One region of the Staphylococcus hyicus genome, then DNA from elsewhere that is predicted to be linked to it. Evidence: a T-box and tRNA genes for the amino acid it is inferred to sense, from the RefSeq annotation. Region 1 holds a T-box; the other holds one or more tRNA genes.
What was found. A T-box is a leader RNA that pairs with one kind of tRNA and senses whether it is charged. The one in region 1 lies ahead of alaS (alanine--tRNA ligase), so its partner is inferred to be a tRNA-Ala.

Region 1 (15,434 bases):
TCTGGTATTTGTCCTACGTGCCCTTTACGAACATCTGTTAAAGCAGCATCGATAGATTTGATAGCTGTATTTGATTTTGGAGATAAACACAGCTCAATCACAGCTTGACTTAATGGGATTCTTGCTTCTGGGAAACCTAAGCGTTCTGCAGATTCAATAGCGGCAAGCGTGCGTTGGCCAGCAGCAGGGGAAGCTAAACTAATATCTTCATAACTTATTACAAGTAGTCTTCTTGCGATTGTCGGCAGATCGCCTGCTTGGATTAAGCGTGCTAAATAATGTAATGCAGCATCAACATCACTGCCGCGGATTGACTTTTGGAAGGCACTCATCACATCGTAATGCATATCTCCATCTTTATCACTTAGAAAGGCACCACGTTGTAAACAATCTTCAGCATCTTGCAACGTGATGTGAGGTGGTGTTTCAGTATCACTTAACACCGCTAATTCTAATGCATTCAAGGCACTACGCACGTCTCCTTGGCTTTGTGTTGCAAAATATTCAAATGCTTTATCCGATATGTGTACATCAAATGATTTTAAGCCGCGTTCTTCATCTTCAAGTGCATGATTTAAAGCTTGTTTAATATCCTCTGTCTCAAGAGGATAAAGCTCAAATATTTGAGCGCGTGAACGAATAGCTGGGTTAATAGCATGATATGGATTAGACGTTGTTGCACCGATAAGGACAATTTTTCCGTTTTCTAAATGTGGTAACAAAAAGTCTTGTTTTGCTTTATCTAAACGATGTATTTCGTCTAGCAATAGTATGACTTGACCAGACATTTTAGCTTCATCTACAATCATTTGCATATCTTTTTTTGTATGAGTAACTGCATTTAATTGGCGAAATTTAAACTTAGTACTGCCTGCGATAGCTTGTGCAATACTGGTCTTTCCAATACCGGGAGGTCCATAAAATATCATTGATGACAAACGTTTGGCATTTACCATTCGTCTAATAATACCATTTGGACCGACTAAATGGCTTTGCCCAATAACATCATCTATTGTTTTAGGTCTCATACGAGATGCTAACGGTTCAGTATTCATAGTTTCCCTCCATGTATAAACTTACCATAAAAATTTATTCAGCTGTTTGGCTCTTATTTGTACTCTTATTATAATAGTATTATACTAATATAAATAATGATAAATTGTAAGTGTATCATTTATCAATAATGTGAGGTTAAAATATGAAAATTTCAACAAAAGGAAGATATGGACTGACTTTGATGATTGCTTTAGCAAAGCGTCAAGGTACGGGGTGTGTCTCACTTAAGACCATAGCAGAAGAAAACCAATTAAGTGATTTATATTTAGAACAGCTCGTCGGTCCATTGCGCAATGCGGGTTTAATTCGCAGTGTACGTGGCGCTAGAGGCGGTTATGAATTGAAAATGTCTGCAGATGAAATTACTGCCGGAGATATTATACGTCTTCTAGAAGGACCTATTACAATTGTTGAGCGTATGGAATCAGAATCACCAGCCCAACAACAACTATGGATACGCATGCGAGACGCTGTGAAAGACGTTTTAGATCAGACAACGTTAAAGTCACTTGCTGAATATCAAGAAAAAGATCATTTAGAAGGATATATGTTTTATATTTAAATTAAATACTATTTGTACAACAATGGCACATAATAACGTGTAAACATTGTTGTATTTTTTTAGGAGGTTCTTATTGTGCATACATATACGTTAAATGATGGACACATTTTACCGGCTTTAGGATTTGGAACTTATAAATTAAATGGTATAGAAGGGGTGAACGCCATTCAAAATGCATTAAAGCTAGGCTATCGTGTATTAGATACCGCATATAATTATGAAAATGAGGGCGTCGTTGGTAAAGCAATCGAACGTAGTAAAGTGGCAAGAGAAGATATAACAATTATTTCTAAATTGCCTGGACGTTATCAATCATATGATGATGTTTTTCGTACGATTGAAGAAAGTATCTATCGTTTGGGTGTGGAATATATTGACATTTATTTAATCCATTGGCCAAATCCCAAACAAGGATTATATGTTGAAGCGTGGAAGGCCATGATTGCAGCAAAAAAAGCGGGACGCATTCGTTCCATAGGCGTATGCAATTTCTTACCAGAATATATCGAAGAATTGAAACGTGTAACTGACGTTTTACCTGTATTGAACCAAATAGAATTACACCCTTATTTTAATCAAGAGGAGATTATGAATTATCACCAACAAAATCATATTTTAATTCAAGCTTGGAGTCCTATCGGTCGAGATAATGGTGTGATGAAAGAACCACTTTTATATGAGATTGCAAAAAAGTATGAAAAAACAGTCGCTCAAATTATTCTAAAGTGGCATTTACAAAGAGGTATTATGCCTGTTCCGAAAGCAAGCACTTTTTCAAGACAACTTGAAAATTTTCAAATTTTCGATTTCAATATATCAGAAAATGATATGTCTCTGATTAACGGATTATCAAAAACAGATGGCAGACGTAAAGGTCAAGACCCATCTATTTATGAAGAATTTTAATGAAGGTGTTTAGAAATTGCAGTCGGTGGAATAACAACAGTATCTCATTTATTTGGAGGGGTATTTATGTCATTCGATAAAGGTAAAATGGATCAAACTAAAGGAACTGTTAAAGAGTCTGTTGGTAAAGCTACAAATAATGAATCATTAGAAAATGAAGGCAAACAAGATAAACTTTCAGGAAAAGCAAAAGAAAAAACGGAAGATGCTAAGAACAAAGTGAATGATGCCATTGATAATTTTAAGCATTAAATATACATCTTTAGTATTTTTAAATGTTTACTAAAAATGCTAACGGGTATTCACATAATATCTTGAACAAGGAGGTATCCGTTATGGATAAAAAACAAAGCGAAGCGTATGTAGATAAAGCAAAAGACGCTTATAACAAGTATCAAGATAAACAAAATGGTGAAAACAACGACAATAATGACGATAAAAATAGTTTAGTTGATAAAGCAAAAGATGCGTTCAACAAATTCTCTGGGGACAATAAATAGAAAAAGCAATGGGAACTTAATCCCATTGCTTTTTTATTTATTAATGTCATCCATGACTTCTTTAAAATATTGATATGAACGGTGTTGCAATGATGTATCAAATATATAACTCACAGTCATAATTTCGTTAATTTCTCCATATTGTGATATAAACGTGTTTATCTTTTCTTTAACAGTCTCTTTATCTCCAATAAGTGAACCTGCAATACGTTCTTGAGCTAAAGCTATAACGCGAGATGATAATATTTCGTTTAAATTCTGCACAGGTGGTTGCAATTTTTGCATACGACCACTTAAAATGCTTGCAAAAACTTGCGCTTGCGTGGTAGCAAGGTAATTAGCTTCTTCGTTAGAATTAGCTAAAATTGCATTAAGACAGATGATAATATAAGGGTCCTTTAAATGTTGAGATGGTTCAAATAACTCTCGATAAATTGAAAGTGCCTCTTTCATTTGTTGTGGCGCAAAGTGACCCGCAAATACATATGGTAAACCTTTACGTGCAGCGACATGTGCAGAATCTGTCGAAGATCCCAATATATATAATGGTACATGTTTATCAATAGCAGGAATAGCTTTGACATACCCTTGATTTGTTTCAGGACCAAAGTATTGTAAAAGTTGTTGTACTTCTTCTGGGAATTGATACACACCATCATGTTTGTCACGACGTAAGGCGCTCGCAGTAGCCATATCTGTACCTGGGGCGCGACCAAGCCCAAGATCGATACGATCCCCATAAAGTAAATTTAAAGTCCCAAATTGTTCAGCGACAACCAAAGGCGCATGGTTTGGTAACATAATCCCACCTGAGCCAATTCTCATTTGATGTGTTTGACTTAAACAATGTTGAATTAATAAAGACGTTGCGGAACTCACTAAATTTGGTGCATTATGATGTTCGGCAATCCAATACCTTTTATAGTCAAGACGTTCTAAGTGTTGCGCCAATGCGGTCATCTGTTCAATAGCTTCTTTTTCATTTGATCCTTCCCGAATAGGAACTAAATTTAACGCTGAATAATGAATTTGATTTGACATAATAACACATCCTTTAACACTAATATATCAAAAGAAATTTAAATCAAATATGAATGTGCTTAGCGTTTTAAATTGATGATTGAATTCACGAATGCACATGAACATGATATGCTTAAATTATATTTATAACGTGAGATAAAACTTTGTGAACGGGTGACTAGAAATTTTAAGTTTCAAGTGCTAAAATAGGAACATTGAAAATGAGAAAGGACGGGCTAAATATGGGTGTATATGCTGATTATGCTGCGACAACGCCAGTGAAACCTGAAGTCATTGAAGCCATGACAAAAATATACGAAACACATTATGGAAACCCATCATCTATCCACGCACAAGGTCGTGACGCGAGACGTTTCTTAGATGAATCAAGACGCAATGTGGCACAACTATTAAATGCAAATACGAATGAAATTATTTTTACGAGCGGTGCAACAGAATCAAACAACACAGCTATAAAAGGTATTGCTTTGGCAAACCAAGCTAAAGGAAAGCATTTAATTACGACGAAAATAGAACACCACTCAGTTCTTCACGTATTTGAATTTTTAGAGTCACAAGGCTTCGAAGTGACATATTTAAATGTTGATGAAAATGGATTAATTGATTTAGAACAATTAAAACATGCGTTAAGGTCTGACACTACACTTGTCTCTATCATGTTTGTTAACAATGAAGTGGGGACCGTTCAGCACATTTATGATATTCAGGATATTCTAACTCACCATACAGCCTATTTTCATATGGACGCCGTACAGGCCATTGGTCATTTACCAGTTGATGTGAAAGATTTAAAAGTAGATGCATTAAGCTTAACTGCGCATAAATTTGGGGGCCCTAAAGGTGTGGGCGTATTGTATATTAAAAGCGGAACTAAAATTTTATATCATCAACAAGGTGGAGAACAAGAAACAAAACGACGTGCTGGAACAGAAAATGTGCCTCAAATTGTTGGTTTAGCAACTGCACTGAAATTAGCTGAGGACCACCGTGACGAAAATCAAATCTACATTACACGGTTAAAAGAATTATTACTTGTAAGTTTACAAGAACGCGCTATTCCATTTGAATATAATGGCTCCATGATAGATAGCTCGAACCATATTATCAATATATATTTCCCGTTTATAGATGTTGAAACGCTACTGACGTTGCTAGATATGGCACAAATTTATGTTTCCTCTGGATCGGCGTGTACAGCAGGCTCTACGATTCCATCGCATGTGCTATCTGCAATGTATGGTGACCAACATCGTGTGACACATTCTATTCGGATCAGTATAAATGAAAATGTGAGTGAACGCGATATTAAAACGATTGTAGCAGAGATTCAAAAAATTTATTTAAAGTTTAAGGAGGAATCACATTGACGAATCAAAACACACGTGTTGTTGTGGGCATGTCAGGAGGTGTAGACAGTTCCGTTACAGCATATTTACTTAAAGAACAGGGGTATGACGTGATTGGCATTTTTATGAAAAACTGGGATGACACTGATGAAAATGGTGTTTGTACAGCCACTGAAGATTACAATGACGTTATCGAAGTATGCAACCAAATTGGTATACCTTACTATGCTGTAAATTTTGAAAAAGAATATTGGGATAAAGTATTTACTTATTTTCTAGATGAATATAAAAAAGGACGCACACCAAATCCTGATGTCATGTGCAATAAAGAAATCAAATTCAAAGCATTTTTAGAACACGCTTTAAAACTGGGGGCAGATTATGTTGCCACTGGACATTACGCACGCGTCAGACGCAATGACGATGGTCGTGTTGAAATGCTACGCGGGGTGGATAACAACAAAGATCAAACATACTTCTTGAATCAATTAACGCATGGCCAATTAGAAAAAGTTTTATTTCCAATTGGAGATATAGAAAAATCTAAAGTACGTGAAATAGCAGCGGCACAAAACTTAGCAACGGCTAAAAAGAAAGATTCAACTGGAATCTGTTTTATCGGTGAACGTAATTTTAAAACATTCTTATCCCAATATTTACCGGCAAAGTCTGGTGAAATGCGCACATTATCAGGTGAGTTAAAAGGCAAACATTCAGGCCTTATGTATTATACAATTGGTCAACGCCACGGTTTAGGTATTGGTGGAGATGGCGACCCGTGGTTTGTTGTCGGCAAAAATTTAGAGGAAAATGTATTATATGTTGAACAAGGCTTTCATCACGATGCATTGTATAGTGATTACTTAATCGCATCAGATGTGTCTTTCGTAAATGATATTGATCTTTCAACACCATTACAATGTACTGCAAAATTTAGATATAGACAAAAAGATACAGGGGTCATAGTTACACGTGAAAATAAAAATGCCATACGCGTAACATTTGATGCTCCAGTTAGAGCGATAACACCGGGACAAGCTGTTGTTTTTTATGATAGAGATATTTGTCTTGGTGGTGCAACGATTGATGATGTCTATAAAGAGAGCGGTAAACTGAGTTACATCGTCTAAATGATTTTGATTAAATGGTACTTTTATAAAGGAGTCTATTATGGAACAAACTGAAATACATCAATTGATTCAACAAGGTTTATATGAAAAGGCGCTTGAAGCTTGTTTTAATAATATTGAGGCACATCCTGAACAAGTAGAAAACTATATTAATTCAGGAATCTTGTTATCTGAAGCTGGGGAAATTGAAAAAGCGGAGAAGTTTTTTCAACGTGCTTTGACAATTAATTCAAACAATGCTGCGATTTATTATAATTTTGCAAATGTATATTTTAATGAATCACGCTTTCAAGAAGCAATAAAATTGTACCAAAAGGCGATTCAAAAAGGGTTAGATAATAAAGATACGAACTATATGATTGGCATGTCATTTTATCATTTAGATGCAAAAAAGCAGGCATTACCATTTTTAATGCGTGCTGCTGAATTAGATCAAACGTTTCAAGATTTAGAAGTCCAATTTCAATATGGATTATTACTATGTGAATTAGAAATGTTTGATCAAGCGATTACGATTTTAACGACAATACTTGATAAAGACAAGACGCATGCGGATGCGCAATATAATCTTACATTAGCTAAGTATATGGTAGATGAAGCTATCGATAAGGCTATAGAAGGTTTTACAAAGGCTATTAAAATGGATCCAAATCACATGTTAAGTCATCATGCTTTAAAAACATTTAACATGATTAAATCTCAAGAGGAGGAATAGGACGTGGAAAACCCAACACTATTTGAACAGACATATATTAAAGGCAACATCGATGTCATTCTCTTTCAAAATAGTGATAATTATTACACTGTCCTGAAAGTAGACGTTGAAGATTCTAATGAAGACTTCGACAATATGGCTACAGTTGTTGGGTATTTTCCAAATATCGTTGAAGGTGAGACGTATACGTTTAAGGGACAAGTCGCAGAACATCCCCGTTATGGCAAGCAATTAAAGGCTGAAACGTTTCAAAAAGAAATACCTCAAACAAGAGAGGCTATCATACAATATTTATCAAGTGATTTATTTAAGGGTGTTGGAAAAAAAACTGCTGAATCTATCGTAGATACATTAGGTGATCATACCATTCAATCTATTTTAAAAGATGCTACAGTTCTTGAACAAGTTCCTAAATTATCCAAAGCCAAACAACAGCAAATCGCTGATCAAGTGTATCAAAATCAAGAAAGCGAACAGATTATGATTCGTTTAAATGAACTTGGTTTCGGTGCAAAACTCGCCATGGATATTTATAAATTTTATAAAGTTGACACATTAAAAATTATTGACGAAAACCCTTACCAACTGGTATATGATATCCGCGGTGTTGGATTTCAAAAAGCGGATCAACTCGCACGTTTAATTGGCATTTCATATACGCATCCCAACCGATTAAAAGCTGGGATACAATACATAATTGAAGAAATATGTATTAAACAAGGGCATACTTATTTGCCTAAAGACACACTAATGAAAGAGTCATCCGTACTTTTAACAAAGCAAAATGAAACAACAATTGATTCGGCAATGCTAGAAGATGTATTTATGCAACTTATAGAAGAAAAACGATTAGTAGATGATGACGGACATATCGCAATTCCGAGCTTATTTTATTCTGAATTAAAAAGTAGTCAAAATGTGTATAAACTCATGAGTAATAATGTACGCATTGATACTTTTGATCAATCAGATATACAGATGCATATTGGTGAAATTGAAGAGACGCATGGTGTTTCTTATGCTGAGGCCCAAAAAGAAGCGCTGGAAGCTGCCATGAAAAATAAATTGATGATATTAACTGGTGGTCCAGGAACAGGTAAAACTACAGTTATAAAAGGGATTGTACATCTTTATGCAACATTACATGGCATTTCTCTAAACTATGATGACTATGGTGATGAGGATTATCCTGTCGTACTTGCAGCTCCAACTGGGCGAGCTTCTAAACGACTTCATGATGCGACGGGATTAGAAGCTATGACGATACATCGTTTAATAGGTTGGAATCAAGACACAAAGCCTGAAGATATACTCGATCATGCCATTCATGCCAAATTGATTATCATTGATGAAATGTCAATGGTCGATACTTGGCTGTTCCATCAATTTATGGCGGCTGTTCCAGAAGATGCGCAAGTCGTATTGGTTGGCGATGAAGACCAGTTACCATCTGTAGGCCCAGGTCAAGTATTTAGGGATTTAATTACCTCTAAAGCGTTGCCACGAATTAATTTAATAGAGGTTTACCGTCAACAAGATGGGTCCAGTATCATTGAATTGGCACACAAAATGAAAGCGGGGTTAAACGTAGATATTACAGAACGTTTCCATGATCGCTCTTTCATTCCATGTCATATTGATCAAATTCCTGAAGTCGTACGTAAAGTGGTAACGAATGCCGTTAAAAAAGGATATGACATGTCTGATATACAAGTACTTGCGCCCATGTATCGTGGCAATGCGGGCATTCATAAACTAAATAAAGTGCTTCAAGATATTCTTAATCCTATTGAAGATGACGATACACGTGAAATTCAATTTGGAGATGTCGTATATCGGAAAGGGGATAAAGTACTTCAACTCGTTAATCGACCGAATGATAATATTTTTAATGGTGATATCGGCGTTATCGTTGGCATTTTTTGGGCTAAAGAGAATGCCCTTAATAAAGACGTTGTAATTGTGGATTATGAAGGCAATGAGATCACATATTTAAAATCAGATTTAACGGAATTGACACATGCATATTGTACCTCTATCCATAAAGCGCAAGGATCTGAGTTCCCAATTGTTATTATGCCAATCGTTAAACAATATTTTAGAATGCTCCAAAAACCAATCCTTTATACAGGACTAACACGAGCAAAACAATCACTTGTGTTTTTAGGTGACGCAGATGCATTTAATATAGGAATAAAAACGGAAGGGCAAGTAAGATTAACACGTCAACAAATGTTTCTCGAGCAATACTTCAACACGGATTCAGAAACAAATCAACCTGTGCAACTTAGTGAAGAGACGATGTTTAAAATAGATCCAATGATTAATATGAAAAATGTAACCCCCTATGACTTTATGGAAATTGACAATGTTTAAAACGCTTAATATAATAGAGTTATTCAAAAATATATAGCCGAGTAGATGCGCCCTTAATTCACAGAGACGTACAGGTGCTGAGATGTACGATTAATCGCATTGAACGCTACTATATATATACTAATTTAATAAAATTAAAGTGATGATTTTAATATCATAACTAGGGTGGTACCGCGAGACATTCGTCCCTTTTGAGGCGAATGTCTTATTTTTTTTAGGAGATGATGTGTGATGAAAACGTTAAAAGCTAGTGAAATACGACAAATGTATATTGATTTTTTTGTTGAAAAAGAACATATGGTTGAACCATCAGCACCACTTGTGCCAATTGATGATGATTCATTATTATGGATTAATTCAGGAGTGGCTACATTAAAGAAATATTTTGATGGGCGTGAAATACCTAAAAAACCAAGGATTGTAAATGCACAAAAATCTATTCGTACGAACGATATTGAAAATGTTGGGTTTACAGCACGACATCATACCTTTTTCGAAATGTTAGGTAATTTCTCAATAGGGGATTATTTTAAACGTGAAGCGGTGGCTTTTGCTTGGGAATTTTTAACAAGCGACCGTTGGATGGCTATGGATCCTGAACGTTTATATGTAACGATTCACCCGGAGGACACTGAAGCTTACCATTTATGGCATGATGAAATCGGATTAAGCGAATCTCGAATTATACGTATTGAAGGGAATTTTTGGGATATTGGCGAGGGGCCATCGGGGCCTAACACAGAAATTTTCTATGATCGTGGTGAGGATTATGGACACGATGATCCAGCTGAAGAGATGTATCCTGGTGGCGAAAACGAACGTTATTTAGAAGTATGGAACCTTGTATTTAGTGAGTTTAACCATAACAAAGACCATACTTATACACCACTGCCAAGTAAAAATATTGATACCGGCATGGGGCTTGAACGTATGGCCTCAATTTCTCAAAATGTTCGCACGAATTATGAGACGGACTTATTCATGCCTATTATGAATGAAGTTGAAAAAATTTCTGGAAAAACATATTTGGAAAATGAAACACACGATATCGCATTTAAAGTCATAGCAGATCATATTCGCACAATCGCCTTCGCAATTTCAGACGGTGCGCTTCCAGCTAATGAAGGACGTGGGTATGTGTTGCGTCGATTATTACGTCGTGCTGTTCGTTTTAGCCAATCATTAGATATTAACAAACCATTTTTATATCAATTAGTTGATGTAGTGGCAACAATTATGGAACCGTATTATCCAAATGTAAAAGAGAAAGCTGATTTTATTGCGCGTGTGATAAAGTCCGAAGAAGAGCGCTTCCATGAAACTTTAGAGGAAGGTCTCTCGATATTGAATGACCTCATAACAGATGCAAAATCTTCTCGCCAAGTCATCAGCGGCGCAGATGCATTTAAATTATATGATACGTATGGATTCCCAATTGAACTTACAGAAGAAATCGCACAAGATGCGGATTTAAAAATAGACATGGACAGTTTTAATACCCACATGGATGCGCAACGCGAACGCGCGCGTAAAGCAAGACAAAATAACCAATCGATGCAAGTTCAAAGTGAAGTTTTAAAATCAATTCGTACAGTAAGTCGTTTTGTAGGGTATCAAACGCTACAAACAGAAAGTGTAATTACTGACATTATCGTCGATGGTGAGCGTCAAGAAAAAGTAAATGAGGGCCAAACGATTCATTTCGTAATGGATCAAACGCCGTTTTATGCAGTGAGCGGCGGACAGATTGCAGATAAAGGCGTTATTCAAAATGACGCGTTTGAGATTGAAGTGACAGAAGTTATTAAAGCACCAAACGGTCAACATTTACACACAGGACATATTAAATTTGGTCAGGTATATGAAGAGGCCATTGTAGAAGCACGCGTAAACGAAACAGAACGTAAAGCGATTATGAAAAATCATAGTGCGACACATCTTTTGCATGCTGCATTAAAACAGGTTTTAGGTTCCCATGTTAACCAAGCGGGATCTTTAGTAGATAGCGATCGATTACGTTTTGACTTTTCTCACATCTCACCAATGACAAGTGAAGAAATTCAACTTGTAGAACAACGTGTAAATGAAGAAATTTGGAAAAGTATGGATGTGGTCACGAAAGAAATGGCCATCGAAGATGCAAAAGCAGGTGGTGCAATGGCACTTTTCGGTGAAAAATATGGCGATGTCGTACGCGTCGTTGACATGGGTCCATTCTCTAAGGAATTATGTGGTGGCACACATGTTCAAAACACGTCAGAAATTGGATTATTCAAAATAACAAGTGAGTCTGGTACTGGCGCTGGTGTAAGAAGAATTGAAGCCGTTACTGGACAACAGGCTTATTTATATTTAGAACGTTATCTAGAACAATTTAATCAAATTAAACAACAAATGAAGGCGAAAACAGATGAACAAGTTTTAGATAAAATTATTCAACTACAAGAAGATGAAAAATCCCTTCATCGTTCATTAGAACAAAAGTCTAAAGAGCTTAATAACTTGAAAATGGGCAGCATAGAAGATAAAGTAGAAGTAATTAATGGTTTACCTGTATTAATTACTGAAGTAGAAGTCGATAATGTTAAAGTAATGCGTACAACTATGGATGACTTTAAGTCACGCTTACAAGATACAATCATTATTTTAGCGAGTCATGTTGATGGTAAGGTCTCGTTAATTGCAACAGTACCTAAAGATTTAACTGACAAAATTAAAGCGGGTAATATTATTAAAGAAATGGCACCTATTGTGGGTGGTAAAGGTGGCGGTCGTCCTGATATGGCACAAGGTGGCGGGACACAACCTGAAAAAATAACAACAGCATTACAATTCATTAAAGACTATATTAAAACATTATAATTCATACCGAGTTCGTGTAATATAAAGAGTGTAATCACATTATGGTTTAAGGAGTGTTAAGGAATGGAAAACTTTGATAAAACGATGAAATTCAGCTATGAAGACATCCCTAAAGAAAACGTTGAGTATGTTTTAAATAATGTATATCATACACTTGAAGAACGTGGGTATAACGCAGTAAACCAAATAGTAGGTTATTTACTTTCAGGAGATCCTGCATACATTCCACGTCACAATGAAGCACGTAATCAAATTAGACATATCGATCGTGATGATATTATGGAGGAGCTTGTTTCTTTTTATTTAAAACATCATCAAAAGGATTCAGATGCTTAAACATAAAATTATCGGACTCGATGTAGGCAGTAAAACTGTTGGCGTTGCCATTAGTGATTTGATGGGATGGACAGCGCAAGGTTTAGACACACTCCATATTAACGAACAAGACAATCAGCTCGGAATAGATACCTTAATTCAAATTATTAAAAAAGAAAACGTAGGTACTGTTGTTATAGGACTTCCCAAAAACATGAATAATTCAATTGGATTTCGCGGTGAAGCATCTTTAAAATACAAAGAAGCACTTCAAACAGCAATGCCACAATTAGAAATTGTGATGTGGGATGAAAGGTTAAGTACAATGGCAGCAGAACGTTCTCTTTTAGAGGCGGATGTTTCAAGAGCTAAACGTAAAAAGGTAATTGATAAAATGGCCGCTGTATTTATTTTACAAGGGTATTTAGACTCATTAAACTAAGGAGAGAGCAAATTATGACAAATATAAACCATAATAACGAAGAAATCGAAATTAAAAATGATGAAGAATTATTAACGCTATTTGACGAAGAAGGTAATGAAGTCTTATATAGAAAAATGTTAGAATTCTATCATCCTGGCTTTAAAAAAGATTATGTGATTCTCGCAGAAGAAGGCGCTCAAGCAGATGATGAAGATTTGATTGAGCTTATTCCGATGATTAATCAACCTGATGAAACTGGTGAAGGCGGAAAATTCTTACCAGTAGAATCAGATGAAGAATGGGATATGATTGAAGAAGTCGTCAACACAAACTTGGATGAAGCAGAAGAATAAATATAAAAAGATGGGGCTTGTTAATCTTAATAGATTACAGTCTCATCTTTTTTGTAAAATGGCATTTAAACAAGAATTCAGTGTTAAAAAATGTTATGAGTTATGATATAATTTTAAGAAGTATTTTACTGGTGTATGTTTAAAAGTAACATTATATAACAATCTGACATATGCACCTCATGTATAGTTACAATAATGAAAATCAGTCGCTATGGCTGGTTTATTTTTTGATGTATGCATCTTAATGTAAAGGATGAACTTGTAATGCTTGATAAAAATCAGGATTATTTTTTAAAAATACAATCTCATGATTCGAAATTAAACACATTGCGCGATTATGCAGTAAAACATAAAGTACCTATCGTCGATCAATTATCATTAGATTTAATTTTACAGCTGATACGTATTAAACAGCCAAAAAACATTTTAGAAATAGGATGTGCAATAGGGTATAGTAGTATGCATTTTGCCTCGGTAAATTCATCGATTCATGTTACAACTATCGAACGAAATCCAGAAATGATTGCTTTAGCAAGAAAAAATTTCGAAACATTTCAATATGAAAAACAAATTCGTTTGATTGAAGATGATGCATTAGAAGCATATTCTGCAGTGAATGATCGACAATATGATATGATTTTTATCGATGCAGCAAAAGCACAATCACAAAAATTCTTTGAACTTTATCAAGATTTATTATCAAGTACCGGCATCATCATTACTGATAATGTACTGTACCATGGTTTTGTTTCAGATATAGACGTAGTCCGCAGTCGCAATGTAAAACAAATGGTGAAAAAGGTTCAAAAATTTAACCAATGGCTCGTTCAACAAAAGGATTATAAAACTAATTTTGTAAATATGGATGATGGCCTGGCAATTTCTATAAAGGAGTATAATCATGACTGAGTTATTAGTAACACCTAAATCATTAAGTCATATAGATACGTTAATCGATAATGGCGCAGACGCCTTTGTTATTGGTGAAGAAAAGTTTGGCTTAAGACTTGCAGGTGAATTTAATAAAGAAGATTTAACTGCAGCAACACATAAAATACACGCTGCTGGTAAAAAAGTGTATGTTGCCGTTAATGGCATATTCCATAACTATCATATACCAGCACTAGAAGACTATATACAATTTTTGCATGAATTACGTGTCGATCGCATTATATTTGGTGATCCAGCAGTTGTAATGATAGTAAAACAACAAAACGATCCTATTCCGTTACATTGGAATGCTGAAACATTGGTTACGAATCATTTTCAATGTAATTATTGGGGAAAAAGAGGTGCAACACGAGCTGTATTAGCAAGAGAACTAAGTTTGGATGAAATAATAAGTATTAAATCGAATAGTGACGTTGAAATAGAAGTCCAAGTTCATGGTATGACATGCATGTTTCAATCTAAACGTATGTTGCTTGGTAATTACTACACCTTCCAAGAGCGTCAAATGAAAATCGAAAGAGCACATCGTGATAATGATGCGCAGTTGTTGTTATATGATGAAGAACGTGACAATAAGTATCCTGTATTTGAAGATTATAATGGAACGCACATTATGTCACCGAATGATATTTGCTTAATTGAAGCGCTTGAACCGTTATTCGAGGCAGGTATAGATAGCTTCAAAATTGACGGATTGTTACATGATGAAGCTTATATTACACTCGTAACGAAACAGTACCGCAAAGCAATAGATTTTTATGCATCATCACCTGAAGATTATGAAGATGAGAAATTTATGCTTGTAGATGCAATTGAAGAGATACAACCAGAACACCGTCCGTTTGATGAAGGTTTCTTCTACAAACAAACTGTGTATTAATACATTAAGATAATAAT
Region 2 (15,434 bases), 360 kb from region 1:
TATCATCGTTTACAACTTTAACGCAAAGTTTTGCTTCAATGGACCGTGTGTTTCAGTTGTTCGATGAGCCTTATGATATAAAAAATGCAGACGATGCAAAAGACATTTCTATTACACAAGGCAATATTGAAATTCGAGACGTATCATTTAAATACAATGATGATGAGCGTGATGTTTTAAAAGAGATTAACTTAAATATTCATCATGGTGAAACAGTCGCATTTGTTGGTATGAGTGGTGGAGGTAAGTCAACCTTAATTAGTCTAATCCCACGATTTTATGATGTTACAGAAGGTGAGATTTTAATTGATCAACATAACATTAAATCGTTTGAAATCGGTTGTTTAAGAAGACAAATTGGCATGGTACAACAAGATAATATTTTATTTTCCGACACTGTTAAAGAAAACATTTTATTGGGACGTCCAGATGCCACCGAAGAAGAGGTAATTAGAGCTGCTAAAAAAGCGAATGCGCATGATTTTATTATGGCATTGCCTAAAGGCTATGACACTGAAGTCGGAGAAAGAGGTGTTAAATTATCCGGAGGACAAAAACAACGGTTATCTATTGCGCGTATATTTTTAAATGATCCGCCTATTTTAATTCTTGATGAAGCGACAAGTGCACTGGACTTAGAAAGTGAAGCTGTTATTCAAGAAGCATTAAATATTTTAAGTAAAGATCGCACTACGATGATTGTCGCACACAGGCTATCTACAATTACGCATGCAGATAAGATAGTTGTGATAGAAAATGGTCAAATTGTAGAAATGGGCACACATCAAACATTAATGAATCAACAGGGCGCTTATCAACGGCTTTACAATATACAAAATTTATAGGTTAAATATTTAACTTGTTTAGTAGTCTGGAATCACTTGATTTCAGTTTACTAAACAGGTTTTTTGTTTATATACACGAAATATTAAAATATAATTAAATGAAGTAATATGACTTATAAAATGATTAGTGTAGGGGTATAGTGATATTAAAGGGGGATGAAATCATGACATTTTTAACAATATTACAACTGATTGTAAATATTTTGATTGTAACAATACTTGTGGTTATAGCAATCGCCTGTGTGTCGTTTTTGATTTTTGATCGGAGACAAAAACAACATAGTGTATTACGTAATTATCCTGTTTTAGCGCGTGTAAGATATTTTTTTGAAAGCATTGGACCAGAATTACGTCAATATTTATTTTTAAATGATAACGAAGATAAGCCGTTTTCTAGAGATCAGTATCAACATATTGTTTTAGCTGGGAAATATAATGCAAGGGCTACAAGCTTTGGTTCGGAATTAAATTACGATGACGGATTTTATTTGAACAATGCAATGTTTCCTAAACAAAGAACGGAATTAGCAATTGATAACGATACATTAATATCAACATTTGTTTATGAAATTCAAAGAGAATCGCTTTTTAGTCGCAAGGAAACATTAAAAACTACTGATATTTCACCTTATTATTTAGATGAAGCTCACTACATAAAAATTGGTGGAAACATCGAACATCCTTATTTTGCAAAGCGTCTCGTTGGGCAGTCTGGAATGAGTTTTGGTGCATTAGGTAGTAAAGCTATAATAGCATTGTCAAAAGGTTTAGGTCGTGCAGGCACATGGATGAATACAGGAGAAGGTGGTCTTTCGTCATACCATTTGGCTGGGGAGGCAGACATTATTTTTCAAATAGGACCTGGACTTTTCGGTGTGAGACATCATGATGGTTCATTTAGTAAAGAGGCGTTTTTAAAAAAAGCACACCATCCACGTATAAAAATGTTTGAAATTAAACTTGCGCAAGGTGCTAAAACACGAGGTGGTCATATCGATGGTCAAAAAGTAACTGAGGAAGTTGCTGAAATACGAAATGTTCGGCCATATGAAACGATTAATTCACCAAACCGCTTTGATTTTATCAATAGCCCAAAAGATTTGTTAGAGTGGATTGAAACATTGCGTGATTTAAGTCAAAAGCCGATTGGTTTTAAAATAGTCGTTGGTAATCCCGATGATGTGAAAAAACTAGTGATGACGATGATTGAGCTGGATATTTTCCCTGATTTTATTACTGTTGATGGTGGTGAAGGTGGTACAGGATCAACCTTTCAAGAACTTCAAGACGGTGTAGGGCTTCCATTATTTACTGCTTTACCAATAGTAGATGGACTTTTAAAAGCGAACGGCATACGTCATAAAGTTAAAATCTTCGCTTCAGGTAAACTAGTGACTCCAGATAAAGTGGCAATTGCACTTGCATTAGGTGCTGATTTAGTAAATATTGCACGTGGTATGATGATTAGTGTAGGTTGTATCATGAGTAGACAATGTCATAAAAATACATGTCCCGTTGGTGTCGCAACAACAGACCCTAAAAAAGAGCGGGCACTGGTCGTTGAAGAAAAGGAATATCGTGTCACGAACTATATTACATCGCTGCATGAAGGGCTATTTAATATTGCTGCTGCAGTAGGTGTTTCCAGTCCAACTGAAATCGGGCCAGAACATGTTACGATAAAAAATAAAAGCGGGACGATTCAATCCATACATGACTATCAATTGAAACTCATTCAATCATAGAAAAACATGAAAAACACCTCTATCGTACATTATGATGTGTATGATCGAGGTGTTTATAGTTATAAATCAAAATCTTCTTTAATAATATCAATGTCAGGGTCATTGCTATGATATTTAAAATAACTACTTCTTAAACGATTTAAATGCTCAAGGTTATAACGGTATTCCTCTAAAGCTGCAATAACATGAATAACATTTGTATTAAAATCTTTTTGTTCGGAAGAAGTGTTAGATTGAAACGCTTCTTGGTAGGCAGTAAGCAAATCTTTTTTTAAAGGATTTGTAACGTGACTTTGGAATTCGGGATTTTCGAATTTAGCTTTTTTTGTAATACTAATTAAAATCTGCTCGTGAAACTGACTCAATTCATCCACTTCAAGTTTAATTTGTAAAAACAAAGACTCGCTCAAATTCAACAAGTCATTTTGATAGCGATTCATTCGGCGCAAAACATCATATGCATCTCGAGTGGAAAGTACTAATTCTTTGAATAGTATCTTTTTACGTGTTTGTGCACGCGCATGTTTAGGTATTAAAGAGCGTTCTTCTTTATAAATTTCAAATAGTTGTTCTAATTTAACAACACGTTGGCGCAACTGTTCCAAGTCTTGTTTTACATAGTTGAATTCTGTCGCATCATTTAGAACCAAATTAAACCATTTAAAGATATCTGTGGTGATATTGAGTGAATTGTAGTATATTTTAGTCTCGAATTTTGGGGGTAAAAAGGTTAAGTTTACAATAAATGAACTTAATACGCCAATCATCACAAGTACAAATCGATAAAACGCTGACATGTAAAATGAACCGTCGTGTTGACCCATAATGATTAATGCTGTAACAGTAGCTAAAGTGGCTACATGTGCAATGTTTAATTTAAATAAAATCGCAATAAGTAAAATTACTGTTGCACCCATAATAACAATATTATTACCAAAAATAGTGACCATCGTGACTGCTAACAATGCACCAATGATGTTCCCTTGAAATTGATCAACAATCGTTTTAAACGTTCGATAAACACTAGGTTGCATAGCTACAACTGCAGCAATACCGGCTACGGTTTTCATTCCTGCTGACGAAGGGAGTAATGATGCAATTGAGACTGCAAGAATGATGGCAATTCCGGTTTTTAATATTCTTGCACCTAATTTCAAATTATGCACTCCTTTAATTAGACGATATAGTTGCATAATAAAGCCAATTGTATTCAATTGAAAAACCATCATTTACACAGGTAGTTGTTAAAGTACTGACGATGTTATACAGCATGTACTAATCGTACCATTACAGTAACGGACTCAAATGTATGGAATGGTCATAGACGTTTATCATGTCCGTTTCAATAAATTTACAAAATACTTATACTATGACAATAAATGTGAGGATTGACATAGATTTAAAATTAAAGTAGACACATACAACGCTTTGTATTATTGTAAGATGGTTTACCGACTATTCTATGTCAATCATTTTCTTATTCAAATCATATTACAATTTATTGTGATTTGCGAGACAATTGCTGAAAAGCTTTATGAGCTGCTTCAATTGTTTTATCAATATCGGCTTCAGTGTGTTCAGTCGTTAAAAACCAAGCTTCATATTTAGAAGGGGCAAGATTAATGCCTTGATATAACATCGCTTTAAAGAATTGTGCAAACTGTGCGCCATCTGATTGATCGGCTTGATCATAATGCGTTACTTTTTCATCGGTGAAATAGACTGTTAATGCACCACGGATACGGTTTATAGTCGCTTTGATGGCGTATTTATCGATAGCCGCCTGCAGACCATCTTCTAAACGTTTACCGAGTTGATCCAATTTTTCATAAACGCCATCTTGCTCTAATACCTCAAGCAATGCAATTCCTGCACGCATAGATAATGGATTACCTGCCATAGTACCTGCTTGATAGGCTGGTCCTAACGGCGCAACTTGCTCCATTATGTCTTGTCTGCCACCGTAACCACCAATAGGCAGGCCGCCACCTATGATTTTTCCGAAAGCTGTAAGATCTGGAAAAACACCTAATAAATCTTGCGCACCGCCATAATGAAAACGAAACGCTGTGATAACTTCATCATAAATGACTAGACCGCCATATTCGTGCGTAATATCATTCACATTTTGTAAAAATCCGGGTTGAGGTTCTACCATACCGAAATTTCCGACAATTGGTTCTACAAGTACAGCTGCTACTTGGTCGCCCCAATGAGCCATTGCTTCTTTAAATGCGTTGATGTCATTGAAAGGTACCGTAATAACTTCTTGTGCAACACTTTTAGGAACACCTGCAGAATCGGGAGAGCCGAGTTGAGAAGGTCCACTCCCTGCGGCCACTAATACCAAATCGGAATGCCCATGATAGCAACCTGCAAATTTAATGATTTTGTTACGTTTTGTATACGCACGTGCCACACGTATCGTGGTCATAACTGCTTCAGTTCCAGAGTTAACAAAACGAATTTTTTCCAGAGACGGAATAGCACTACGCAATTTACGAGCGAAAGTAATTTCTAATTCCGTAGGTGTTCCATAAAGTACACCGAGAGCTGCTTGCTCTTGAATGGCTTTTGTAATATGAGGATGGGCATGACCGGTGATGATAGGACCATATGCTTGTAGGTAGTCGATATATTGATTGCCATCTACGTCATATAAATAAGCACCTTCACCTTTTTTCATAACCACAGGGGCGCCACCTCCGACTGCTTTATAAGAGCGGGAAGGGGAATTGACACCGCCTAAAATATATTCGTTTGATTCATGTTGCAAAGCTTCACTATTTGTAAACTTCATAATTTATCAGCCTCTTTTATTTAATATTTTCATTTCATATCGTATCATAAAATAAAACAATTGAAGAAAGAGGGCGTATTATGATAACAAAAGGTGAACAATTTCCAGAGTTTGAACTTGAAAATCAAAAAGGAGAAAAAATTACAAAAGCTTCATTAAAAGGTAAAAAAGTAATACTTTACTTTTATCCACGTGACAATACACCTACATGCACAACGGAAGCGTGCGATTTCAGAGACAATTTAAGTTATTTTAACGATTTAAATGTTAAAGTTTTAGGTATAAGTGGCGATTCTAAACGTAAACACCAAAATTTCATTGAGAAACATCAATTGACCTTTGATTTGTTGGTGGATGAGGATTTTGAATTATCAAAAGCAGCGGGCGTGTATCAATTGAAGAAAACATTTGGCAAAGAAACGATGGGTATCGTACGTACGACCTTTGTCATTGATGAAAAAGGCGATGTGATTGATGTGATTGAAAAAGTAAAGGTCAAAGAACAAATGGCCAAGTTGAAATCTATTCTTGAGGGGTGATTGATGTGCGTGTAGTTAGCTTAATGCGTTTAGGTGAGGAAGAGGAGCGATTGAAAACACAATTTCCTGATGTAAACTTTGAATTCTATAAACATCCATCTTTTTTGCCAGAAGAGTCCAAAGCGAAAATGGATGTGCTGTTATCGTATCATGCAGATGTTAACGAAGCATTTTTAGAAGGTGCGCAAAACTTGAAATGGATTATGTGGTATGCGACGGGAGTAAATGCGCTACCATTGAAGCAACTGAAATCAAAGGATATTTTACTCACGAATGCAAAAGGTGTGCATGCCCAACAGTTAACGGAATTTATGTTTGCATTTATATTAGATGATTATAAAGCATTAAAAGAAGCGTATGAAGAGCAGAAAAATAAAACTTATAACCATAAACGAATGACACCAACGCTTAAAAATCAAACGATTTTGTTTTTAGGGACAGGTGTAATCCCACAAAAAGCAGCTAATATTGCGCAACAATTTGGCATGAGAACCATTGGTTTAAATACATCTGGCCATGAAGCGAATGGTTTTGATGAAACCTATGCGATTCATGAAAAAATGGGTTGTTACAAAAAAGCTGATATTATCGTAAATGTTTTACCAGAAACAGAAAAAACGAAATATTTGCTTACTGCCAGAGATTTTGAGGAGATGCAACCCCATACGTTATTTATCAATTTAGGTCGTGGCAGCATTGTTAAAGAAGATGTACTTGTTCATGCGTTGAAAAAGGATTTGATCCGAAAAGCCTATTTAGATGTATTTGAAGAAGAACCACTGCCATCACATTCGGAATTATATGATTTAAATAACGTAATTTTGACAAGTCATATTACAGGAAATAGTGATAATAATAAAAAACAAGCAACGAATATATTTATGCGTAATCTCACTCATTTTCTCAATAAAGGAGAGCTAATTGAGAATATAGTGGATTTAAATAAAGGATATTAACGAAATCATTGACATAAGCAAATTGCAACCATTATATTAATATTAAGTAATAATTATTCTTATGTAGAAAGACGGGTGAATACAATGGCTGCAGAAATGGAAACTTATGAACATCAGTTAAATGACTCTCTTGCGACGTTGCGTGAAGCGGGTGTCCGCATTACACCTCAACGCCAAGCAATCTTAAATTTTCTGATACATTCAAAAACACATCCAACTGCTGATGAAATATATCAATCATTATCACCTGATTTTCCTAATATTAGTGTTGCAACCATATATAATAATCTTAAAGTTTTTAAAAAGACTGGTATTGTTAAAGAGTTAACCTATGGCGATGCATCGAGTCGCTTTGATTTCGATACACAAAACCACTATCACGTTATTTGTGAAAAATGCGGCAAAATAGTAGATTTCCATTATCCTTCTTTAAGTGAAATCGAAAAACTTGCACAACACGTAACGGATTTTAATATTACACACCATCGAATGGAAATATATGGTATTTGTCAAGAATGCAAAGAAAGTCAAGATAATGATGAATAGGCAGTTCATTGAAACATATAGAATCTTAAACGGGAACGCGTTTAAGATTCTTTTTTATTTCGTTAATATATAGTAAAGGAGTTTTACAATAAAAAAACAATGATTCACACTTTTGGTGTTACATTTCCAATCTAGAGTGATTTTTAGTATATTTTCTTGGTATTTTATGTTGACGGGAAAGGGATCCGTTGGTAAGATATAAAAGTCGCTAAGATACGACAAGCAAACAACGTTAATCACGCATTAACTTTTTGAAAAAAGTATTAAAAGTGTAAAATTAACGCTTGTAAGTTTAGAGATAACATTATAAAATATATAATGTTGAAACAACAAACTGAAAACAAACCAATTAAAAAGTTTTAAAATTTTTCTTGACACAGAATTTAAAACGAAGTATAATTGATTATTGTAACGGTTTAAAAAGAAATAAACGAACATTGAAAACTGAATGACAATATGTCAACGTTAATTCCAATAATTTTGAGTACGTAACGTACTTTCAAGAGTGATTGGCTTAAGCAATCAACGAGCTATATCAAGCTTACTTCTTTTATGGAGAGTTTGATCCTGGCTCAGGATGAACGCTGGCGGCGTGCCTAATACATGCAAGTCGAGCGAACAGATGAGGAGCTTGCTCCTTTGACGTTAGCGGCGGACGGGTGAGTAACACGTGGGTAACCTACCTATAAGACTGGAATAACTCCGGGAAACCGGGGCTAATGCCGGATAACATGTTGAACCGCATGGTTCAACAGTGAAAGACGGTCTTGCTGTCACTTATAGATGGACCCGCGCCGTATTAGCTAGTTGGTAAGGTAACGGCTTACCAAGGCGACGATACGTAGCCGACCTGAGAGGGTGATCGGCCACACTGGAACTGAGACACGGTCCAGACTCCTACGGGAGGCAGCAGTAGGGAATCTTCCGCAATGGGCGAAAGCCTGACGGAGCAACGCCGCGTGAGTGATGAAGGTCTTCGGATCGTAAAGCTCTGTTGTTAGGGAAGAACATATGTGTAAGTAACTGTGCACATCTTGACGGTACCTAACCAGAAAGCCACGGCTAACTACGTGCCAGCAGCCGCGGTAATACGTAGGTGGCAAGCGTTATCCGGAATTATTGGGCGTAAAGCGCGCGTAGGCGGTTTTTTAAGTCTGATGTGAAAGCCCACGGCTCAACCGTGGAGGGTCATTGGAAACTGGAAAACTTGAGTGCAGAAGAGGAAAGTGGAATTCCATGTGTAGCGGTGAAATGCGCAGAGATATGGAGGAACACCAGTGGCGAAGGCGGCTTTCTGGTCTGTAACTGACGCTGAGGTGCGAAAGCGTGGGGATCAAACAGGATTAGATACCCTGGTAGTCCACGCCGTAAACGATGAGTGCTAAGTGTTAGGGGGTTTCCGCCCCTTAGTGCTGCAGCTAACGCATTAAGCACTCCGCCTGGGGAGTACGGTCGCAAGACTGAAACTCAAAGGAATTGACGGGGACCCGCACAAGCGGTGGAGCATGTGGTTTAATTCGAAGCAACGCGAAGAACCTTACCAAATCTTGACATCTTTTGATCGCTCTAGAGATAGAGTTTTCCTCTTCGGAGGACAAAATGACAGGTGGTGCATGGTTGTCGTCAGCTCGTGTCGTGAGATGTTGGGTTAAGTCCCGCAACGAGCGCAACCCTTAAGCTTAGTTGCCATCATTAAGTTGGGCACTCTAAGTTGACTGCCGGTGACAAACCGGAGGAAGGTGGGGATGACGTCAAATCATCATGCCCCTTATGATTTGGGCTACACACGTGCTACAATGGACAATACAAAGGGCAGCAAAACCGCGAGGTCAAGCAAATCCCATAAAGTTGTTCTCAGTTCGGATTGTAGTCTGCAACTCGACTACATGAAGCTGGAATCGCTAGTAATCGTAGATCAGCATGCTACGGTGAATACGTTCCCGGGTCTTGTACACACCGCCCGTCACACCACGAGAGTTTGTAACACCCGAAGCCGGTGGAGTAACCATTTTGGAGCTAGCCGTCGAAGGTGGGACAAATGATTGGGGTGAAGTCGTAACAAGGTAGCCGTATCGGAAGGTGCGGCTGGATCACCTCCTTTCTAAGGATAATATACGGAATATCGCCTTAGGCGATACGGAATAACGAAGACATATTGTATTCAGTTTTGAATGGTTGTTTAACAGGGGCCTATAGCTCAGCTGGTTAGAGCGCACGCCTGATAAGCGTGAGGTCGGTGGTTCGAGTCCACTTAGGCCCACCATTTAAATAATTTTTGGGGGCTTAGCTCAGCTGGGAGAGCGCCTGCTTTGCACGCAGGAGGTCAGCGGTTCGATCCCGCTAGTCTCCACCATTTAAATTGTACATTGAAAACTAGATAAGTAAGTATAGATTTTACCAAGCAAAACCGAGTGACAAGCGAAAAGCTTGAAACAAAAAATTATCGCTAGTCGTCGACAGACGACTCACAATAATTAATAACTGGTGGATGTTGGTTAATGTTTACTTCGGATGACAGATGTTTTGAAAACGTTTGTCAGTCTATGAATCGCAAACAAGAGCGAAGGCGCTTACTTCCGTAAGCAACTGAGTGATTTGTGCCGCGATGAAGCCGAATGCAAACGATTGCCAAAACATCATAAAGATTAAGTTATTAAGGGCGCACGGTGGATGCCTTGGCACTAGAAGCCGATGAAGGACGTTACTAACGACGATATGCTTTGGGGAGCTGTAAGTAAGCTGTGATCCAGAGATTTCCGAATGGGGGAACCCAGCACGAGTTATGTCGTGTTATCCGCATGTGAATACATAGCATGTGAGAAGGTAGACCCGGAGAACTGAAACATCTTAGTACCCGGAGGAAGAGAAAGAAAAATCGATTCCCTGAGTAGCGGCGAGCGAAACGGGAAGAGCCCAAACCAACAAGCTTGCTTGTTGGGGTTGTAGGACACTCTGTACGGAGTTACAAAGGAATATGTTAGACGAATAACCTGGAAAGGTTAATCATAGAAGGTAATAATCCTGTAGTCGAAAACATATACCCTCCTGAGTGGATCCTGAGTACGGCGGAGCACGTGAAATTCCGTCGGAATCTGGGAGGACCATCTCCCAAGGCTAAATACTCTCTAGTGACCGATAGTGAACCAGTACCGTGAGGGAAAGGTGAAAAGTACCCCGGAAGGGGAGTGAAAGAGAACTTGAAACCGTGTGCTTACAAGTAGTCAGAGCCCGTTAATGGGTGATGGCGTGCCTTTTGTAGAATGAACCGGCGAGTTACGATCTGATGCAAGGTTAAGCAGAAAATGTGGAGCCGTAGCGAAAGCGAGTCTGAATAGGGCGAATGAGTATTTGGTCGTAGACCCGAAACCAGGTGATCTACCCTTGGTCAGGTTGAAGTTCAGGTAACACTGAATGGAGGACCGAACCGACTTACGTTGAAAAGTGAGCGGATGAACTGAGGGTAGCGGAGAAATTCCAATCGAACTTGGAGATAGCTGGTTCTCTCCGAAATAGCTTTAGGGCTAGCCTCAAGTGATGATTATTGGAGGTAGAGCACTGTTTGGACGAGGGGCCCCTCTCGGGTTACCGAATTCAGACAAACTCCGAATGCCAAATAATTTAACTTGGGAGTCAGAACATGGGTGATAAGGTCCGTGTTCGAAAGGGAAACAGCCCAGACCACCAGCTAAGGTCCCAAAATATATGTTAAGTGGAAAAGGATGTGGCGTTGCCCAGACAACTAGGATGTTGGCTTAGAAGCAGCCATCATTTAAAGAGTGCGTAATAGCTCACTAGTCGAGTGACACTGCGCCGAAAATGTACCGGGGCTAAACATATTACCGAAGCTGTGGATTGTCCTTTAGGACAATGGTAGGAGAGCGTTCTAAGGGCGTTGAAGCATGATCGCAAGGACATGTGGAGCGCTTAGAAGTGAGAATGCCGGTGTGAGTAGCGAAAGACGGGTGAGAATCCCGTCCACCGATTGACTAAGGTTTCCAGAGGAAGGCTCGTCCGCTCTGGGTTAGTCGGGTCCTAAGCTGAGGCCGACAGGCGTAGGCGATGGATAACAGGTTGATATTCCTGTACCACCATGATTCGTTTTAAGCGATGGGGGGACGCAGTAGGATAGGCGAAGCGTGCTGTTGGAGTGCACGTCTAAGCAGTAAGACTGAGTGTTAGGCAAATCCGGCACTCATTAAGGTCAAGCTGTGATGGGGAGAAGAAACATGTTTTCTTCGAGTCGTTGATTTCACACTGCCAAGAAAAGCCTCTAGCTAGAAGATTGGTGCCCGTACCGCAAACCGACACAGGTAGTCAAGATGAGAATTCTAAGGTGAGCGAGCGAACTCTCGTTAAGGAACTCGGCAAAATGACCCCGTAACTTCGGGAGAAGGGGTGCTCTTTGAGGTTCACGCTTCGAAGAGCCGCAGTGAATAGGCCCAAGCGACTGTTTATCAAAAACACAGGTCTCTGCTAAACCGTAAGGTGACGTATAGGGGCTGACGCCTGCCCGGTGCTGGAAGGTTAAGAGGAGTGGTTAGCATTAGCGAAGCTACGAATCGAAGCCCCAGTAAACGGCGGCCGTAACTATAACGGTCCTAAGGTAGCGAAATTCCTTGTCGGGTAAGTTCCGACCCGCACGAAAGGCGTAACGATTTGGGCACTGTCTCAACGAGAGACTCGGTGAAATCATAGTACCGGTGAAGATGCCGGTTACCCGCGACAGGACGGAAAGACCCCGTGGAGCTTTACTGTAGCCTGATATTGAAATTCGGTACAGTTTGTACAGGATAGGTAGGAGCCTTAGAAGCGTGAGCGCTAGCTTACGTGGAGGCATTGGTGGGATACTACCCTAATTGTATTGGATTTCTAACCCGCAACTCTTATCGAGTTGGGAGACAGTGTCAGGCGGGCAGTTTGACTGGGGCGGTCGCCTCCTAAAGAGTAACGGAGGCGCTCAAAGGTTCCCTCAGAATGGTTGGAAATCATTCATAGAGTGTAAAGGCATAAGGGAGCTTGACTGCGAGACCTACAAGTCGAGCAGGGTCGAAAGACGGACTTAGTGATCCGGTGGTTCCGCATGGAAGGGCCATCGCTCAACGGATAAAAGCTACCCCGGGGATAACAGGCTTATCTCCCCCAAGAGTTCACATCGACGGGGAGGTTTGGCACCTCGATGTCGGCTCATCGCATCCTGGGGCTGTAGTCGGTCCCAAGGGTTGGGCTGTTCGCCCATTAAAGCGGTACGCGAGCTGGGTTCAGAACGTCGTGAGACAGTTCGGTCCCTATCCGTCGTGGGCGTAGGAAATTTGAGAGGAGCTGTCCTTAGTACGAGAGGACCGGGATGGACATACCTCTGGTGTACCAGTTGTCGTGCCAACGGCATAGCTGGGTAGCTATGTATGGACGGGATAAGTGCTGAAAGCATCTAAGCATGAAGCCCCCCTCAAGATGAGATTTCCCAACTTCGGTTATAAGATCCCTCAGAGATGATGAGGTTAATAGGTTCGAGGTGGAAGCGTAGCGATACGTGGAGCTGACGAATACTAATCGATCGAAGACTTAATCAATTTAGTTCATAAGGTGATGCTTGTGAAACAATACTTACTATCTAGTTTTGAATGTATAATCATTCATTTTACGAAGTGACATGTTCGAATACGAACGTTTAACACACCGTATTTTACGAAGTGAAAACGTTTGAAGTCTATGAATCGCAAGAAAGATCGAAGGCGTTTACTTACCGTAAACAACTGAGTGATGACGTAGCGATGAAGACGAATGCGAACGTTTGACACGAAGTAAAACATTGTTTGGTGACAATAGCAAAGAGGCCACACCTGTTCCCATGCCGAACACAGAAGTTAAGCTCTTTAGCGCCGATGGTAGTCGGACTTACGTTCCGCGAGAGTAGGACGTTGCCAAGCATACATATTGGAGAATTAGCTCAGCTGGGAGAGCATCTGCCTTACAAGCAGAGGGTCGGCGGTTCGAACCCGTCATTCTCCACCATTTTAATAGCCGGCCTAGCTCAATTGGTAGAGCAACTGACTTGTAATCAGTAGGTTGGGGGTTCAAGTCCTCTGGCCGGCACCATGTGAGAGCCATTAGCTCAGTTGGTAGAGCATCTGACTTTTAATCAGAGGGTCAGAGGTTCGAATCCTCTATGGCTCACCATTTATGCGGGTGTGGCGGAATTGGCAGACGCACTAGACTTAGGATCTAGCGCCTTACGGCGTGGGGGTTCGACTCCCTTCACCCGCATTTAGCAGAAGTAGTTCAGCGGTAGAATACAACCTTGCCAAGGTTGGGGTCGCGGGTTCGAATCCCGTCTTCTGCTCCATTATTTTGCCGGGGTGGCGGAACTGGCAGACGCACAGGACTTAAAATCCTGCGGTGAGAGATCACCGTACCGGTTCGATTCCGGTCCTCGGCACCATGATTTAAATATGCGCCCGTAGCTCAATTGGATAGAGCGTTTGACTACGGATCAAAAGGTTATGGGTTCGACTCCTATCGGGCGCGCTACCATAGCTTTACGGGAAGTAGCTCAGCTTGGTAGAGCACTTGGTTTGGGACCAAGGGGTCGCAGGTTCAAATCCTGTCTTCCCGACTTCTTATCATAATACTTATATGGGGGCTTAGCTCAGCTGGGAGAGCGCCTGCTTTGCACGCAGGAGGTCAGCGGTTCGATCCCGCTAGTCTCCACCATTTAAAATTAATATCAACCAACTTTTTACGGCGGCGTAGCTCAGCTGGCTAGAGCGTACGGTTCATACCCGTGAGGTCGGGGGTTCGATCCCCTCCGCCGCCACTATTACTAGTTGATAGAAATGATTATTCGGACCTTTAGCTCAGTTGGTTAGAGCTAACGGCTCATAACCGTTCGGTCGCAGGTTCGAGTCCTGCAAGGTCCATATAATTTTGGAGGAATACCCAAGTCCGGCTGAAGGGATCGGTCTTGAAAACCGACAGGGGCTTAACGGCTCGCGGGGGTTCGAATCCCTCTTCCTCCGCCATTTGTATTTACATTTCTATTAACGCGGGATGGAGCAGTTCGGTAGCTCGTCGGGCTCATAACCCGAAGGTCGGTGGTTCAAATCCGCCTCCCGCAATATTTTTTTAGGTCCCGTAGTGGAGCGGTTTAACACGCCTGCCTGTCACGCAGGAGATCGCGGGTTCGATTCCCGTCGGGACCGCCATTTAAAAAATGGTTCAGTAGCTCAGTCGGTAGAGCAAAGGACTGAAAATCCTTGTGTCGGCGGTTCGATTCCGTCCTGAACCACTTTTTTATTTTGCCGGCCTAGCTCAATTGGTAGAGCAACTGACTTGTAATCAGTAGGTTGGGGGTTCAAGTCCTCTGGCCGGCACCATGATGGAGGGGTAGCGAAGTGGCTAAACGCGGCGGACTGTAAATCCGCTCCTTCGGGTTCGGCAGTTCGAATCTGCCCCCCTCCACCATATATGCATAGGGGCATAGTTCAACGGTAGAATAGAGGTCTCCAAAACCTTTGATGTGGGTTCGATTCCTACTGCCCCTGCCATGGCGGCTGTGGCGAAGTGGTTAACGCATCGGATTGTGGTTCCGACATTCGTGGGTTCGATTCCCATCAGCCGCCCTTTATTTTAAATTAATGGGCTATAGCCAAGCGGTAAGGCAACGGACTTTGACTCCGTCACTCGCTGGTTCGAATCCAGCTAGCCCAGTTCCTTTTGGCGGCATAGCCAAGTGGTAAGGCCGAGGTCTGCAAAACCTCTATTCACCGGTTCAAATCCGGTTGCCGCCTCCATTTTAATTCTAACTATGCGGGAGTAGTTCAACTCTCAGAACACTTTCCTTCCCGGAAAGAGGTACAGGTGTAAATCCTGTCTTCCGCTCCATAATATTTATAATTATCAAACATGCGGGAGTAGTTCAACTCTCAGAACACTTTCCTTCCCGGAAAGAGGTATAGGTGTAAATCCTATCTTCCGCTCCAAAATTTGCTTCCAAAGAAATGGGA

Region 2: it encodes a tRNA-Ala, which carries the amino acid that the T-box ahead of alaS (alanine--tRNA ligase) is inferred to sense. The anticodon was not compared.

The regions. Positions count from the first base shown of each region.
Region 1 covers NZ_CP008747.1:1,313,652-1,329,085, forward strand. Annotated here, with positions in the region: gene SHYC_RS06230 (replication-associated recombination protein A) at 1-1,055, opposite strand, end outside; gene cymR (cysteine metabolism transcriptional regulator CymR) at 1,199-1,618, shown strand; gene SHYC_RS06240 (aldo/keto reductase) at 1,694-2,524, shown strand; gene SHYC_RS06245 (CsbD family protein) at 2,591-2,776, shown strand; gene SHYC_RS12370 (hypothetical protein) at 2,860-3,024, shown strand; gene SHYC_RS06250 (LLM class flavin-dependent oxidoreductase) at 3,058-4,065, opposite strand; gene SHYC_RS06255 (cysteine desulfurase family protein) at 4,287-5,432, shown strand; gene mnmA (tRNA 2-thiouridine(34) synthase MnmA) at 5,429-6,541, shown strand; gene SHYC_RS06265 (tetratricopeptide repeat protein) at 6,582-7,256, shown strand; gene recD2 (SF1B family DNA helicase RecD2) at 7,260-9,632, shown strand; T-box leader at 9,658-9,825, shown strand; gene alaS (alanine--tRNA ligase) at 9,864-12,494, shown strand; gene SHYC_RS06280 (IreB family regulatory phosphoprotein) at 12,558-12,830, shown strand; gene ruvX (Holliday junction resolvase RuvX) at 12,823-13,251, shown strand; gene SHYC_RS06290 (DUF1292 domain-containing protein) at 13,266-13,586, shown strand; gene SHYC_RS06295 (O-methyltransferase) at 13,851-14,495, shown strand; gene SHYC_RS06300 (peptidase U32 family protein) at 14,488-15,417, shown strand.
Region 2 covers NZ_CP008747.1:956,411-971,844, forward strand. Annotated here, with positions in the region: gene SHYC_RS04405 (ABC transporter ATP-binding protein) at 1-845, shown strand, start outside; gene SHYC_RS04410 (FMN-binding glutamate synthase family protein) at 1,010-2,590, shown strand; gene SHYC_RS04415 (FUSC family protein) at 2,650-3,747, opposite strand; gene SHYC_RS04420 (glutamate-1-semialdehyde 2,1-aminomutase) at 4,089-5,390, opposite strand; gene bcp (thioredoxin-dependent thiol peroxidase) at 5,471-5,929, shown strand; gene SHYC_RS04430 (phosphoglycerate dehydrogenase) at 5,935-6,885, shown strand; gene perR (peroxide-responsive transcriptional repressor PerR) at 6,970-7,431, shown strand; rRNA gene SHYC_RS04440 (16S ribosomal RNA) at 7,981-9,532, shown strand; tRNA gene SHYC_RS04445 (tRNA-Ile) at 9,618-9,694, shown strand; tRNA gene SHYC_RS04450 (tRNA-Ala) at 9,709-9,784, shown strand; rRNA gene SHYC_RS04455 (23S ribosomal RNA) at 10,075-13,001, shown strand; rRNA gene rrf (5S ribosomal RNA) at 13,244-13,358, shown strand; tRNA gene SHYC_RS04465 (tRNA-Val) at 13,368-13,443, shown strand; tRNA gene SHYC_RS04470 (tRNA-Thr) at 13,452-13,527, shown strand; tRNA gene SHYC_RS04475 (tRNA-Lys) at 13,533-13,608, shown strand; tRNA gene SHYC_RS04480 (tRNA-Leu) at 13,614-13,695, shown strand; tRNA gene SHYC_RS04485 (tRNA-Gly) at 13,700-13,774, shown strand; tRNA gene SHYC_RS04490 (tRNA-Leu) at 13,782-13,870, shown strand; tRNA gene SHYC_RS04495 (tRNA-Arg) at 13,883-13,956, shown strand; tRNA gene SHYC_RS04500 (tRNA-Pro) at 13,971-14,044, shown strand; tRNA gene SHYC_RS04505 (tRNA-Ala) at 14,067-14,142, shown strand; tRNA gene SHYC_RS04510 (tRNA-Met) at 14,172-14,245, shown strand; tRNA gene SHYC_RS04515 (tRNA-Ile) at 14,275-14,348, shown strand; tRNA gene SHYC_RS04520 (tRNA-Ser) at 14,358-14,450, shown strand; tRNA gene SHYC_RS04525 (tRNA-Met) at 14,473-14,546, shown strand; tRNA gene SHYC_RS04530 (tRNA-Asp) at 14,557-14,633, shown strand; tRNA gene SHYC_RS04535 (tRNA-Phe) at 14,644-14,716, shown strand; tRNA gene SHYC_RS04540 (tRNA-Thr) at 14,729-14,804, shown strand; tRNA gene SHYC_RS04545 (tRNA-Tyr) at 14,809-14,892, shown strand; tRNA gene SHYC_RS04550 (tRNA-Trp) at 14,902-14,975, shown strand; tRNA gene SHYC_RS04555 (tRNA-His) at 14,978-15,050, shown strand; tRNA gene SHYC_RS04560 (tRNA-Gln) at 15,067-15,138, shown strand; tRNA gene SHYC_RS04565 (tRNA-Cys) at 15,147-15,221, shown strand; tRNA gene SHYC_RS12195 (tRNA-Gly) at 15,238-15,312, shown strand; tRNA gene SHYC_RS12200 (tRNA-Gly) at 15,336-15,410, shown strand.